3 regions of the Luteimonas sp. TWI662 genome follow, and region 2 is predicted to be linked to each of the others. Evidence: predicted binding sites of a transcription regulator. Region 2 holds the regulator's gene; each other region holds the start of a gene.
What was found. The regulator HrcA, encoded in region 2, represses chaperone genes, less so after heat shock. The targets are predictions, from matches to a motif close to TTNGCACTCNNNNNNNNNGAGTGCNAA.

Region 1 (5,187 bases), on a different contig from region 2:
CGCCTGACCTGCCGCGCGCAACGCCAGCACCAGCAGGCCGACCGCCGCGAATGCGACCAGGACGCCGGCCGTGTACCACAGCGCATGTGCCCGGGCCCGCGCGCGACTGCCGCCGCTCTGCGCCAGGCCCAGCACCTTCAACGACAGGATCGGCAGCACGCAGGGCATCAGGTTGAGCACCAGGCCGCCGAGCAGCGCCAGCGCGAGCGCCGCCAGCAGGCCGGTGCGGGGCGCGGCGGGGGGGCGGGTGCGTGCGGCGTTGTCGGCGACCGCATCGCTGCCGGTCGCGGCGTCAGGGGCATCTTCGGACGAGGACGGTGCGGCCGGGGCGATGGCGGCAGGCACCTGGCTCGTCTCGGCGGCGTCCGTCGAGCCGGCATCGGCGACCGGGGGGGCTGCAGCCGGCGTGGCCGCAGCGGCCGTCGTCGTGCCCGCAGGCAGCGCCACCGGGACGCGACGGGTCATCGGCGGGTAGCAGATGCCATCGGTCTGGCAGCCCTGGAAGGTCGCCACCACCTCGACGTCGGCGGCATCGGGTCGACGGCGCAGCACCGGCAGCGGCACGTCGACCTGGTCGAAGTACACGGTCACCGCGCCGAAATGATCGTCGTGATGCGCCTTGCCGGTGGGCCAGCGTGGCTGGCCGGCGCGCAGACCCGACGCCCCCTCGATCGTGAAGCGATTGCGGTCCTGATAGAGGTAGTAGCCCGGCGCCGGGGTGAAGCGCATCAGAATGGTGTCGCCATCCTGCGCAATCGCCTCGAAGGCGAACGCGCGTTCGGCGGGCAGCGCATCGCCCGTCCCCGACAGCGCCCGCCCCAGCGCCGCAAAACCGGGGTCAGTGTCGCTTTTTGCAGCAGGCGCCGTCGCATCAGTTCGCGAGAAAACCGACGCTGACCCGGGTGTTGGTTGGGGGAGGGCGACTTGGAGGGTACGGGTCTGCGGGGGGTAGCAGATGCCGGCGTCGGCGCAGCCCTGGTACTTGACCTGCAGTGCGACGCGGCGTGTGCCGGCGGCCGGGTGTCCGTCCAGGGTCGCGATCAGCCGATCGCGGTAGGTTTCGACTTCGCCGAAGAATTCGTCGATGTGGCGGTGGCCATCGGGCAGCGCCAGCGTGCCGGCACCGAAGCTGCCGTCGGGCACCTGGGCCGCGGTGCGGTGTCGATACAGGTAGTAGCCGTCGGCGATCTTCCAGCGGATCTCGATCCGGTCGTGGGCGACCGCCGTGGCCGAGAGCGCCAGCGCGTCATCGACCGGCAGCACATCGTCGAAGTCGACGGCAGCGGCGGGCGACATCGTGCCCAGTAGCGCAGCCGCGAGCAGGCCATGCCAGGTGCGGGACGCCTGGCGGCGGAGGGGCGCAGCCTGGGATAGGAACGAGGCGGGGAAGAACGTACGCATCGCGGCAGTATCGCAGGCCGCCCCGCGCGATGCCCAACGCCAGGTTCAGTCCGCGTCGCCGGCCTCGATCGGTGCGGTCTCGGCCTCGACCCAGTGCAGGTAATCGGCCAGTCCGCCGGCGACCGGCAGCGCGACGAGCTCGGGGACGTCATAAGGATGCAGCGCCCGCAGCCGTTCGGTCAGCGCCTCGAGTCGGTCTGCGGTGGTCTTGATCACCAGCAGGACCTCGGCATCGGTCTGGACTCGGCCCTGCCAGCGGTAGATCGAGGTCACGCCCGGGACCAAACTGACGCAGGCGGCGAGCCGGGCATCGACGAGCGCGCGTGCGATGCGCTGGGCCGTGGCCTCGTCCGGGCAGCTGTTGAGGCAAGTCAGCACAGGCATCCGGCCAAGGTATCGGTTCGGTGTCCATCGTGCACGCGGTATGCACGACGCCGGCGCGACGCTGCGTTGGCCAGTCAGGGATGGTCTATCCCGCTGGTGGGCAGTCCACGCGGATCACGATTAGTGAACTCGCCGGTATACTTAATTTTCCTCCCCCCCTACGCTGTCTCGGCGGTCCACCATGCGCCTTCGCTCGTCTTTCGTTCTCGCTGCCGGTCTCGCGCTGGCCGCGCCGCTTGCCGCTCAGGCGGCTTCCCCCATCGATGTCGGCGTCGGCGCCTCGGCCACGCGCGAGAATGAGACTACCGCGGTCGTCACTCTGGCGTGGTTGCCCGAGTGGCGGCGCACCGCCCATGGTGTGCTGCGCTGGGAGTTGGGCGGCGTCTACATCCAAGCGCGCGGCGATACCCGTTTCGATCTCGACGAGGACACCGGCGTGATCCATGGTGGCGCACGCTACGAGCGCGACAATGGGTTCACCGCCGGCTTCGGCGTTGGTGTGCAGATCGGCGAGACCGATGCGCTGTCGGGCAATCCGCAGTTCGTGAGCACCATCGGCTGGCGTTGGCAGCGATTCTCGCTGCTGGCCCGCCACATCTCCAACGCCAGCATCAAGCAGCCCAACGACGGCGAGACGATGCTCGTTGCCGCCTGGCGCTTCCGCTGAACCACTGCTGGAACGCACACCGGCCCTGGCGCTGCGCCGGGGTCTCGCGTTTCAACGGCCTCAAGATTTTTCTGCGCGGCCCCTTGTAAAGCCGCAGCGCGCACCCATCTCCCGTCGCGTCCCTGGCTTGCCAGGGTGCGTGCGCCGCGCGTTCTGGCAGTCCCCATGGGCGAGTGCTAGAATTCGGGCCCGTTTTCTTCACAATCAATCACTTAGAGAGGGTTGGAATGAGCAATCTCAAGCCGCTGTACGACCGCGTCGTGGTCAAGCCCGTCGAGGCCGAAGAGAAGACTGCCGGCGGCATCCTGATCCCGGACAACGCCAAGGAAAAGCCCACCAAGGGCGAAGTCGTCGCCGTCGGCGAAGGCAAGGCCCTGGACAACGGCAGCGTGCGCGCGCCGAAGGTCAAGGTCGGCGACATCGTGATCTACGGTCAGTACTCGGGCAGCGCCTACAAGGCCGAGGGCATCGAATACAAGATCGTGAAGGAAGACGACATCCTCGCGATCGTTGGCTGATCGAAAGCGGGGGCGTCAGGCCTCGCGAGTGGGGAATCGAGGCGGTCAACGCCCATTTTCGCGCCTCGCGAATCGTCCGCGTCCTGCGCTTTTCCAAATCCCTAATCCCCTATTTCAATTCCGGAGTTTTCAATGGCTGCTAAGGAAATCCGCTTCGGCGAAGACGCACGCTCCAAGATGGTGCGCGGCGTCAACGTGCTCGCCAATGCCGTCAAGGCGACCCTCGGCCCGAAGGGCCGCAACGTCGTGCTCGAAAAGAGCTTCGGCGCGCCGACGATCACCAAGGACGGCGTGTCCGTCGCCAAGGAGATCGAACTGGCCGACAAGTTCGAGAACATGGGCGCGCAGATGGTCAAGGAGGTCGCCTCCAAGACGTCCGACAACGCCGGTGACGGCACCACGACCGCGACCGTGCTCGCCCAGGCGTTCATCCGCGAGGGCTCCAAGGCCGTCGCCGCCGGCATGAACCCGATGGACCTCAAGCGCGGCATCGACAAGGCGGTGCAGGCCGCCGTCGCCGAGCTCAAGAACCTGTCCAAGCCGACGGCCGACGACAAGGCGATCGCCCAGGTCGGTACGATCTCGGCCAACTCCGACGAGTCGATCGGCACGATCATCGCCGACGCGATGAAGAAGGTCGGCAAGGAAGGCGTGATCACGGTCGAGGAAGGCTCGGGCCTGGAGAACGAGCTCGACGTCGTCGAGGGCATGCAGTTCGACCGCGGCTACCTGTCGCCGTACTTCGTCAACAATCAGCAGTCGCAGACCGCCGATCTCGACGATCCGTTCATCCTGCTGCACGACAAGAAGATCTCCAACGTCCGTGACCTGCTGCCCGTCCTCGAGGGCGTGGCCAAGGCCGGCAAGCCGCTGCTGATCGTCGCCGAGGAAGTCGAGGGCGAGGCTCTGGCCACGCTCGTCGTCAACACCATCCGCGGCATCGTCAAGGTCGTGGCCGTCAAGGCGCCGGGCTTCGGCGACCGTCGCAAGGCGATGCTCGAAGACATGGCCGTGCTGACCGGCGGCACCGTGATCTCCGAGGAAGTGGGTCTGTCGCTCGAGAAGGCGACGATCAACGACCTGGGCCGCGCCAAGAAGGTGCAGGTCTCCAAGGAGAACACCACGATCATCGACGGCGCCGGCGACACCGGTTCGATCGAGTCGCGCATCAAGCAGATCAAGGCGCAGATCGAGGAGACCTCCTCGGACTACGACCGCGAGAAGCTGCAGGAGCGCGTGGCCAAGCTGGCCGGTGGCGTGGCGGTGATCAAGGTCGGCGCCTCGACCGAGATCGAAATGAAGGAGAAGAAGGCCCGCGTCGAAGACGCCCTGCACGCCACGCGCGCAGCGGTCGAGGAAGGCGTGGTCCCCGGCGGTGGCGTCGCGCTGATCCGCGCGCTGGCTGCGATCTCCGATCTCAAGGGTGCCAACGAAGACCAGAACCACGGCATCGCGATCGCGCTGCGTGCGATGGAAGCCCCGCTGCGCGAGATCGTGACCAACGCCGGCGAAGAGCCGTCGGTCATCGTCAACAACGTCAAGGGCGGGACCGGCAACTACGGTTACAACGCCGCCAATGGCGAGTACGGCGACATGGTCGAGTTCGGCATCCTGGACCCGACCAAGGTCACCCGCACCGCGCTGCAGAACGCCGCGTCGATCGCCGGTCTGATGATCACGACCGAAGCCATGGTCGCCGAGCTGCCGAAGAAGGACGAGCCGGCGATGCCGCCTGGCGGTGGCATGGGCGGCATGGGCGGCATGGATTTCTGATCCAGCGCCTGCGTCGTATCGCGACACCCCGGACCCCCGCGCAAGCGGGGGTCTTTTTGTTTGGGCCGGTCCTCCTGGGGCAGTGGCGGCATGGCGCCACCGCCCCGTCGGCGTCGCGTGTTGGGCGCCGTCACCCGCCATCGGCGATGCTGTCGCCATGACGACCACGATCGCCTCCTGGCTCCGCGCGCACCGGCGAGGGGTGCGCCTGGGCGTGACCCTGCTCGTGGCGCTGTATCTGCTGTATCTGATCGCGGCCAACGTGCTGCTCAACAGCGCGCTGGGCGAACGCCTGGTCAATCGCAAGCCCGAGCGCTACCACGCGCAGTGGTCCTGGGCGATGAGTCTGTATCCCGGACACATCCACGCGCGCGACGTGGTGATGGGCGGGCATGCCCGCACCAATCTGTGGACCGCCGCCACGCCGCGCGCCGACGGCCGGAT
Region 2 (5,187 bases):
TCGCGTTTGCTCATGAGGCCGTGATTCGTAATGCGTGATGGGTGATGCGAAGCGTCAGCGCGTGAGCGCGTGAGAAAGAAGCGGAGCCGAGCTCCGCTTCTTTCGATCACGCATCACGACGCCAGCGATTACGCCTTCTTCTCGTCGTCCTTGACCTCGGTGAACTCGGCATCGACCACGTCGTCGGACTTGGGCGCATCGCCCTGCCCGCCGACATCGCCACCGCCCTGCTGGCCGGCCGCGGCAGCGGCGGCGAACAGCTGCTGAGAGACTTCCTCGAGCTTCTTGGACTTGGCCTCGATCTGCGCCTTGTCGTCGCCCTTCATCGCGGTCTCGACCTCGGCGATCGCAGCCTCGGCATTGCCGATCACATCGCCGGGGACCTTGTCGCCGTTGTCCTTGATCGCGCTGCGGGTCGCGTGCACCAGCGCATCGGCCTGGTTGCGCGCGGCGACCAACTCCTGGAACTTGCGGTCGTCCTCGCGGTGCGCCTCGGCATCGGCGACCATCCGCTGGATCTCGTCATCCGACAGGCCCGAACCGGCTTTGATCTCGACCTTCTGCTCCTTGCCGGTCTTCTTGTCCTTGGCCGACACGTGCAGGATGCCGTTGGCATCGATGTCGAACGACACCTCCACCTGCGGCATGCCGCGCGGCGCCGGGTCGATGCCGGTCAGGTCGAAGCGCGCCAGCGACTTGTTGAAGCGGGCCTGCTCGCGCTCGCCCTGCAGCACGTGCACGGTCACGGCCGACTGGTTGTCGTCGGCGGTGGAGAAGGTCTGCGAAGCCTTGGTCGGGATCGTGGTGTTCTTTTCGATGATCTTGGTGAACACGCCGCCCAGGGTCTCGATGCCCAGGCTCAGCGGGGTCACGTCGAGCAGCAGCACGTCCTTGACGTCGCCGGCCAGCACGCCACCCTGCACCGCCGCACCGATCGCGACCGCCTCGTCGGGGTTCACGTCCTTGCGCGGCTCCTTGCCGAAGAAGTCGGCAACGGCCTGCTGCACCTTGGGCATGCGGGTCTGGCCGCCGACGAGGATGACCTCGTTGACGTCGGACGCGCGCAGGCCGGCATCGTTGAGCGCGATGCGGCAGGGCTCGATCGAACGCTTGATCAGGTCCTCGACCAGCGCTTCGAGCTTGGCGCGGGTCAGCTTGATGTTCAGGTGCTTCGGACCCGAGGCGTCGGCGGTGACGTAGGGCAGGTTGACCTCGGTCTGCTGCGACGACGACAGCTCGATCTTGGCGCGCTCGGCCGCATCCTTCAGGCGCTGCAGCGCCAGCGGATCCTTGCGCAGATCGATCCCCTGATCCTTCTGGAACTCCTCGACCAGATAATCGATGACGCGGGCATCGAAGTCCTCGCCGCCGAGGAACGTGTCGCCGTTGGTGGCCAGCACCTCGAACTGCTTCTCGCCGTCGACTTCCGCGATCTCGATGATCGACACGTCGAACGTGCCGCCGCCCAGGTCGTAGACCGCGACCTTGCGGTCGCCGCCGCTCTTGTCCAGGCCATAGGCCAGCGCGGCCGCGGTCGGCTCGTTGATGATGCGCTTGACGTCGAGGCCGGCGATACGGCCGGCGTCCTTGGTCGCCTGGCGCTGGCTGTCGTTGAAGTACGCCGGCACCGTGATCACCGCCTCGGTGACCTTCTCGCCCAGGTAGTCCTCGGCGGTCTTCTTCATCTTCTCGAGGATGCGCGCCGAGACTTCCTGCGCCGACAGCTTCCTGTCGTCGCTGGTCGCGACCCAGGCATCGCCGTTGTCGTGCTCGAGGATCTTGTAGGGGACCAGGCCGATGTCCTTCTGGACCTCGGCGTCCTTGAACTTGCGGCCGATCAGGCGCTTGACCGCGAAGAACGTGTTGTGGGGGTTGGTGACGGCCTGGCGCTTGGCGGAGGCGCCGACCAGCACCTCGCCGTCCTTGGTATAGGCGACGATCGACGGCGTGGTGCGGTCGCCTTCGCTGTTTTCGATGACCTTGGCCTTGCCGCCGTCCATGATCGCCACGCACGAGTTGGTCGTGCCGAGATCGATGCCGATGATCTTTGCCATTGCAATGCTTCCTCTAGGAAATGTCGTTGTGCGGGGACGGCGGCGTGGCCGTCGATGCGGGGTATCTGGGGGCGCGCAACACAGCGTTCAAGCGGTGTGACGCGCGATGGCGCGGCGCGCGCTCAGTCGGCCTTGGCGACCACCACCATCGCCGGGCGCAGCAGGCGCTCGTTGAGCAGGTAGCCCTTCTGGAAGACCTGGGCGACCGCGCCCGGCGGCACGCCCGGCACCTCGACGATGCTCATCGCCTGGTGCTGCTCGGGGTCGAAGGCGTCGCCGGCCGCCGGGGCGACCACGCGCAGGCCATTGCTCTCGGTCGCCTTGACCAGTTCGCGCAGGGTGAGTTCGACGCCGGCGCGCAGCGGATCATTCTCCGGCGCACTCGCCAAGCCGGCCTCGAGCGCATCGAACACCGGCACCAGCGACGAGAGCAAGCGCTCATTGGCGAACCGGCGTGCGGTCTCGATCTCGCGCGCCAGGCGCTTGCGCTGGTTTTCCAGGTCGGCGCGCTCGAGCAGGCTCTGTGCGCGCACCTGCTCGAGTTCGGCCTTCAGCAGCTCGACCTGTTCGGTCAGCTGGGCCTCGACCGGCGTGGCCTGGTCGTCGGACTCGTGGATTTCGGGGTGCTGCGTCTCGTGCTGTTCCTGGGTCATGTCCGGTTCCGGGGCGGGCGTCTGGCCGCCGACCCGCCCAGCTATGGGGCTGGCCGCCGCGGTTTCAAGCCACGGCCGGGGAATTTGGCGCGTCGCGCCTGGCGGCTCAGGCCGCGTCGGGCGTACGGCCCGCGGCGCCCTCGCCCGCCGACGGGTGAGCACCGAGCGCGGCGCCCAGCAAGTCCGCGGTCGCCTGCACCACCGGAATCACCCGGTCGTAGGCCATGCGGGTCGGGCCGATCACCCCCAATACGCCGAGTGTCCGTCCGCCCGCCGCGTACGGCGCGGTGACCAGCGACACGCCCTCCAGCGGCGCCAGGCCGGTTTCCTCGCCAATGAAGATGCGCACGCCCGGCGCGTGCAGGGTGCGCTCGAGCAACTGCAGGATCTCGCGCTTGCGGGAAAACGCCTCGAACAATTCGCGTAGCCGGTCCAGGTCCGAGAGGTCCTGCACCCCGATCAGCCGGTTCTGCCCGGCCAGCACCATATCCTCGTCGGCCGGCACCAAGGCCTGCTCGGCCAGCTCCATCGTCTGCGCGAGCAACGCTTCCATCTCGTCGCGGGCATGGCGCAGCTCTTCGACCAGCGTCGCCCGCACCGCGGCCATCGGCCGGCCGGCGCAATGCTGGTTGAGGTAGTTGGCCACGCGCTCGAGCTCAGCGGCGTCGAAGCTGCGCCGGGTCTGGAAGATCCGGTTCTGCACTTCGTGGTCGGCGAAGACGATGATCGCCATGACCCGCTGACCGTCGAGCGGCACGAAATCGATGTGCCGGAACGCCAGTTGCTCGCGCCGCGGCACCGAGACCACCCCGACGAAGCGCGTCATCGCCGAGACCAGTTCCGAGGCGCTGCCCAGCAGCGACTGGTGCCCGCCGGCCCCGGTCAGCTCCCCGCGCAAGCGCAGCAGCTCCTGCTCGCGCAGCGGCTTGACCTGGAGCAGCGAATCGACGAACACCCGGTAGCCCTGCGCGGTGGGCACGCGCCCGGCCGAGGTGTGCGGGGAGCTGAGCAGCCCGGCCTCCTCCAGGTCGGCCAGGATGTTGCGGATCGTCGCCGGGCTCACGTCCAGCCCGGCATGCCGGGCGAGCGTCTGCGAACCGACCGGCTCGCCGTCGCGGATATGCCGCCCGATCAGCGTGCGCAGCAGCTGGCGGGCGCGCGGATCCAGCGGATGGCGGACATCGGACGACATGCGGGCGGTATACGGCGCCGCCGCCACCGATGCAAGCGCGGTCTTAGCCGATGAGACGCGCAGGGGCTATCAAGCCGCCGCTACACGACCGCAGGCTGCCAAGGCACAATTCCACCGATGCTCACCCACCTTGCCATCCGCAACTTCGCCGTCGCCACCGCCACCGACCTTGAGTTCGGACCGGGGTTGACCGTCATCTCCGGCGAGACCGGTGCCGGCAAGTCGCTGCTGGTCGATGCGCTGGGCTTCCTGTCCGGCCAGCGCGCCGACAGCGGCATCGTCCGCCACGGCGCCGAGCGCGCCGAGCTGCACGCCGAGTTCGCGCTGGACGATGCCGCCCCGGCGCTGCGCTGGCTGCGCGACAACGAGTTCGACGAAGGCGCCACCTGCCAGTTGCGCCGCACGCTGCGCGCCGACGGCGGCTCGCGGGCCTGGATCAACGGCCGCCCGGCGACGATCGCCCAGCTCTCCGAGCTCGCCGGACGTCTGGTCGAGATCCACGGCCAACATGAACACCAGGCGCTGCTGGCGCGCGGCAGCCAGTTGGCGCTGCTCGATGCCCAGGCCGGCAATGGCACCCTGCTGGCCGCGGTCCGCGGCGCCGCCCAAGACTGGCGCGCGTTGCAGGGCGAGCGCGAGGCGCTGATCGGTATCGGCGATGTCGGCGAGCGCCGCGACTGGCTGCGCCATCAGCTCGACGAACTGGAAGGCGAGCGGCTCGAGCCCGAGGCGATCGCCGACCTGCACGCTGCCCACCGCCGCCATGCGAACGCGGCGGGCCTGATCCAGACCTGCGACGCGGCGCTGGCGCGGATGAGCGGCGAGGATGCGGTCGGCCTGCCGCAGGCCCTGCACGCGCTGCGCCACGACCTGGGCCGCATGCGCGCCCATGAGCCCCGTCTGGGCGAGGTCGATGCGATGCTCGACGCCGCCTCGATCCAGCTCGACGAGGCCACCCGCCTGCTCGGGCAGGTCCGCGACGACCTCGATATCGACCCGGCCGAGCTCGAGTTGCTCGAGCAACGTCTGGGCCGGCTGCACGACCTGGCGCGCAAGCACCGGGTCACACCCGAGGAGCTGGGCGAGGTCCGGCAGCGGCTGGCCAGCGAACTCGAGCAGCTCGACGGCGCCGGCGAACGTCTGGCGCGCCTGGACGACGAGATCGACGCCGCACTCGCGCGCTGGCGCACCGCCGCCGACCGCCTGGGCGCAGCCCGCCGCAAGGCCGGCAAGGCGCTATCGAAGGCGACGACCGCCCTGATCCACGAGCTCGGCATGGGCGGCGGGA
Region 3 (5,187 bases), on a different contig from region 2:
GCTGCTCGACGAGATCACCGGCGACGGCTTCTGCCATCGCGTCGACCTGCGCCTGCGGCCGTTCGGCAACGCCGGCCGGATCGCGTTGAGCTTTGCGGCGATGGAGCAGTACTTCCAGCGCGAGGGACGCGATTGGGAGCGCTATGCCTGGCAAAAAGCACGGCCCGTGGCCGGCGACCTCGCCGCAGGCGCGCGTTTCCTCGACCTGCTGCGCCCGTTCGTCTACCGCCGTTATCTCGACTTCGGCGCGCTCGACGGCCTGCGGCAGATGAAGGACATGATCGCGGCCGAAGTCGCGCGCCGGGAGCTGGCCGACGACATCAAGCGCGGCGATGGCGGCATCCGCGAAGTCGAGTTCCTGGCCCAGGCGCTGCAGCTGATCCGGGGCGGGCGCGAACCGGCGCTGCGCGAGCGACGGCTGCTGCCGGCACTGCGCGCGCTGCATGCGGCAGGGCAACTGGCCGACGAGGCGCTGGCGCGGCTGCAGGCGGCCTACCTGTTCCTGCGCCGCGTCGAGAACCGGCTGCAGATGCTGCGCGATGCGCAAACCCATCTGCTGCCGGCCGATCCGCTCGACCGGCTGCGGATCGCGTCCGGTCTGGGGTACGCCCATTGGGCGGCGCTTGAGACCGAGCTGCGGCGCGAGCGCGGCCACGTTGCGCACGAGTTCGATGCGCTGCTGGCGGTCCGCAGCCAGCAGCGCAGCGTCGACACCGACAGCGATCTGGCGACCTGGTGGCGCGCGCTGCCCGACGGCGGCGATGCGCAGACACTGGCCGAGGCCGGATTTGCCGATGCGCGCGAGGTCGCCGAGGCACTGCGCGACTTCGCGCGCTCGCCGAGCGTGCGCGATCTGTCGGACAATGCCCGCGCGCGGCTCGACCGGCTGATGCCGGTGCTGCTGCAAGCCTCTGCGCCGGCGGATCGGCCGCTGCAGGCGGTGCGCCGCCTGCTGGCGCTGCTGCACAACATCCTGCGGCGTGCGAGCTACCTGGCCTTGCTCGACGAGCAACCGGCTGCGCTGGCGCGGCTGGTGGAGGCGGTGACCCGTAGCGCCTTCCTCGCCGAGCGCCTCGCCGCGCATCCCCTGCTACTCGACGAACTGCTCGACGCCCGGGTCGAAGGGCCATTGCCCGAGCGCGATGGTTTGGCGACCGAGTGCAGCCGTGCGCTGCAGCAGCGCGATCTGGAAGCGGCGCTGCTCGCGCTCAACGAGATCCGCCAGCAATTGAGCTTCCGGATCGCACTGGCCACGCTTGACCGCCGGCTCGATCCGCCGACGGCGACCCGGCAACTGGCCTGGCTGGCCGACGCGGTGGTCGAGGTGGTGCTCGCACTGGCGATGCGCGAACTCGAGCGCGCCCATGGCCGGTTGCCCGATGCCCGTTTCGTGGTGGTCGGCTACGGTAGCCTGGGCGGCGAGGAACTGGGCTTCGGGTCGGACCTCGACCTGGTCTTCCTCTACGACGCGCCCGCCGATGCCCAGTCCGACGGCGCGCGGCCGCTCGATGCCCAGCGTTGGGCGGCGCGTCTTGCGCAGAAGATCGTCGCCCTGCTGGGGACGGTCACCGGCGGCGGCCGGCTCTACGACGTCGACGTGCGTCTGCGCCCGGACGGCGGCAAGGGGCTGCTGGTGTCGTCGCTGGCCAGCTACGCGGAGTACCAGCGCGAGCGCGCATGGACCTGGGAACACCAGGCGCTGGTGCGCGCGCGCGTGGTCGCGGGCGATGCGCCGATGCGCGAGGCGTTCGAATCCGTCCGCAGCGACACACTGGCCCGGCCTCGTGACCCGGCGGCGCTGCGCGAGGAGATCGCCGCGATGCGCCGACGCATGCGCGGCGAACTCGACCGTTCGACGGCCGACCGATTCGACCTCAAGCAGGGCGAGGGTGGGCTGGTGGATCTGGAGTTCCTGGCCCAGTCGCTGGTGCTGCAGGCGGCGGCGACGCACCCCGGACTGCTCGCGCCCAGGGCCACGCCGGCGTTGCTCGAGGCCGCGGCCACGGCGGGTCTGTTGCCGGCCGCCCAGTGTCAGGCGCTCCGCCAGGGCCATGCCTGCCTGTTGGAGGCGGCCTTGACCTGCATGCTCGACCGCCGGCCGCGCATCGCACCGCTCTCGCCGGCGCTGGCGTCGGCGCGGGAGACAATTGCAGGCATCGCCGGCTGGGCCTGATCTTCATCGTGGATTCGCCCGCCTAGGTGCAGGATCGAGTTCCTGAGACGGCTGGCAGCAGTGCCGCGGGCTGTCTCGCTTCTGTGAATGATCCCTGTCCAGGAAGTGCTGGACGTTCCGTAAACGGAACGCTCGGGAACTTCCAGCGGCCTTAGCAGTCATATCTGGAGACTGCTACCATCCCTTTCATGAGCACGCAGACCATGACCCACGCCCTGGTTGCCAACAGCCTGCCGATCCCCAGCCCGCTCGGTTCGCTCGATGCCTATATCGGCGCCGTGCACCAGATTCCGGTGCTGACGGTCGAAGAGGAGCAGGCGCTGGCGCAGAGGTATCGCGATCACGACGATCTCGATGCCGCGCGCGAGCTGGTCCATTCGCATCTGCGCTTCGTCGTCCATGTGGCCCGCGGTTACAACGGCTACGGGTTGCCGCTGGGCGATCTGATCCAGGAGGGCAATATCGGCCTGATGAAGGCCGTCAAGCGCTTCGATCCGGACGTCGGTGTGCGCCTGGTGAGCTTCGCCGTGCATTGGATCCGTGCCGAGATGCACGAGTTCATCCTCAAGAACTGGCGGATCGTGAAGGTCGCCACGACCAAGGCGCAGCGCAAGCTGTTCTTCAATCTGCGCAAGAGCAAGACCCGCCTGGGCTGGCTCAACGCCGAGGAAGTGCGCACCGTCGCCGCCGACCTCAACGTCTCGGAGCGCGAAGTGCTGGAGATGGAGTCGCGTCTGTCGGGCCGCGACATCGGGTTCGATGCGCCCGCGGGCGAGGACGACGACAATGCGCCGCCGGCGCCGGTCGCCTACCTCGTCGCACAGGACGAAGATCCGGCACAGGCGTACGAGCGCAGCGACAGCGAGGCCGACCAGCTCGAACTGCTGCGCGAAGGCATGGCCAAGCTCGACGCCCGCTCGCGCGACATCATCCGTCGCCGCTGGCTCGACGACGAGCACAAGGTGACGCTGCAGGAGCTGGCCGACGAGTACGGCGTGTCCGCCGAGCGGATCCGCCAGGTCGAGGCCAATGCGCTGAAGAAGATGAAGGCGTTGTTCGCGGCCTGAGTCCTGTTCGCCAATGCTGGACCCCGGACGGCCCGCGCAAGCGGGCCGTTTCTGTATGCGCGTTCGCATGCTCTGCAACGCAGGGCCACAAACCCGCCCCCACCCTTCTGAATGCGCAGTGCTTTTTAACCCGACCGTTCGTCGGAAAGTCAATAGATCAGCAGGTCTTTTTGTTGCATTTCTGTTAATTATTAGACTAGCTTCTGCCTTGGTTTTGTTTTTGTTCATGAATGCGCGCAGGCCATGCCGGCGCATCAACCTGAGGAGAAGCAATGAACAAGTGCCACAATCGCGCCAAACCGGTGTTTCGACGTGCCGCATTGAGCATCGCGCTGCTGACCTGTATCGGGGTGGCGACGGCGCAAAGTACTTCGGGAGACATCCTGGGCAGCAATGGTGGCGATCCGGGGAGCCGCGTCCAGGTTCGGAGTCTTGCTTCGGGCGCGACCCGAGAGGCGGTGGTCGGCAATGACGGCCGGTTCCGCATTTCGGCGCTGCCTCCCGGGCAGTATGAGCTGACGGTGTCTGGCAGGACCACTCGGGTCACGGTCATTGCTGGTCAAGCGGTCACGACCTCCCTGGCCGCGGACGCGACCAGCCTGGACACGGTCCGCGTGCGTGGACTGGGGGGCGTCAACAACATCGACCTGACCAGCATCGAAACCCGAACCACATTTACCGCCGAACAGCTCAATACCTTGCCCGTCGCGCGCAACGTCACCGCCGTGTCCTTGCTGACCCCTGGCACCGCGTCGAGCAGCGAGTACTTCGGTAATGCATCTTTTGGTGGTGCTTCAGCAGCCGAGAACAGCTACTACATCAACGGATTCAACGTCACTAACCTGTACGACAACCTTTCGTTCACAGAGGTGCCTTACCAGGCCATCGAGCAGTTGGATGTGCAGACCGGTGGTTACGGTGCCCGATACGGCTTCTCCACTGGCGGCGTGACGAGCGTGGTGGTCAAGCGCGGCAGCAACGAACTCAAGGGAGGGGTGAGTTACACGTTCGCCCCCAACTCGTTGCGGGAGCAGCCTGACCCGGTCACTCTCAAGGACGGCACGATCTGGCGCTCTTATGATCGCAATGAGTCCTCCTCCGACAATCTGAGCTTCTGGACCAGTGGCGCGCTGGTTGAAGACCGGCTGTTCTTCTTTGCGCTAGGGTCATTCAGCAACTGGGATGCGGCCTCCTATGGCGTGCGCGGTAGCGGCTATTCGTCCTCGCCGACCGGCGCCTACACCAGCGCGCTCGGCACGACCGCATACGACTACAAGTCCGAGCAGCCGTACTGGATGGTCAAGTTGGACTGGTACCTCAACGACAACAATCATCTCGAGTACACCGGCTTCGACAATACCCGCAAGCAGACTTACACCAACTACATCGCTGCTTTTGACAGCACCGCGGCAAATGCGCAGGCGAGCAAGACCGATTACACCGGCAAGGAATTCAGGGAGAACGGTGGCGATACCCACATTCTGAAGTGGACCAGCTACCTGAACGACGATCTCACGCTGTCGCTGCAGTACGGGCGAATGCAGAACACGAATTCCAACTACACCGTCAATGCCGATGGTGTGGAGAACAAGTACTACGGCGATGTCGAGAGCTCGCCGCCTTGCCCCTATGTGCTGGATTATCGACCCGACAGCCCGCGCTTCGGCCAAAACATCGGCTGCGCCACGGTGAGCAGCGTCGATGTATTCAACGGTTCCAATGAGCGTAACGCTGGTCGCATCGATCTCGAATGGCGACTGGGGGATCACCGGTTCTCGTTCGGCTACAGCGACGAGCGCTGGAAGTCCTTTCAGGGCACGATCCAGGACCTCCAGTACATCACCACGTCCGATTACTGGCTTGATGCCGACGAGTCTGTCGATATCGTCGATCGCATCAAGTATGCGACCGGCGGTAGTGTCGAAATCGACCAGAAGTCCTGGTACG

Region 1: a site for HrcA is predicted at 2,606-2,632, ahead of groES (co-chaperone GroES). Genes of this name have one in related genera too.
Region 3: a site for HrcA is predicted at 2,325-2,351, ahead of rpoH (RNA polymerase sigma factor RpoH). Genes of this name have one in related genera too.

What each region holds. Positions count from the first base shown of each region.
Region 1 covers NZ_JBDJMI010000037.1:9,416-14,602, reverse strand. The annotation lists gene ABE488_RS17045 (protein-disulfide reductase DsbD) at 1-1,296, opposite strand, end outside; gene cutA (divalent-cation tolerance protein CutA) at 1,447-1,785, opposite strand; gene ABE488_RS17035 (acyloxyacyl hydrolase) at 1,967-2,452, shown strand; gene groES (co-chaperone GroES) at 2,680-2,970, shown strand; gene groL (chaperonin GroEL) at 3,103-4,743, shown strand; gene ABE488_RS17020 (hypothetical protein) at 4,901-5,187, shown strand, end outside.
Region 2 covers NZ_JBDJMI010000025.1:8,487-13,673, reverse strand. The annotation lists gene dnaJ (molecular chaperone DnaJ) at 1-14, opposite strand, end outside; gene dnaK (molecular chaperone DnaK) at 129-2,054, opposite strand; gene grpE (nucleotide exchange factor GrpE) at 2,177-2,707, opposite strand; gene hrcA (heat-inducible transcriptional repressor HrcA) at 2,814-3,899, opposite strand; gene recN (DNA repair protein RecN) at 4,017-5,187, shown strand, end outside.
Region 3 covers NZ_JBDJMI010000013.1:1,123-6,309, forward strand. The annotation lists gene glnE (bifunctional [glutamate--ammonia ligase]-adenylyl-L-tyrosine phosphorylase/[glutamate--ammonia-ligase] adenylyltransferase) at 1-2,173, shown strand, start outside; gene rpoH (RNA polymerase sigma factor RpoH) at 2,362-3,240, shown strand; gene ABE488_RS10420 (TonB-dependent receptor) at 3,513-5,187, shown strand, end outside.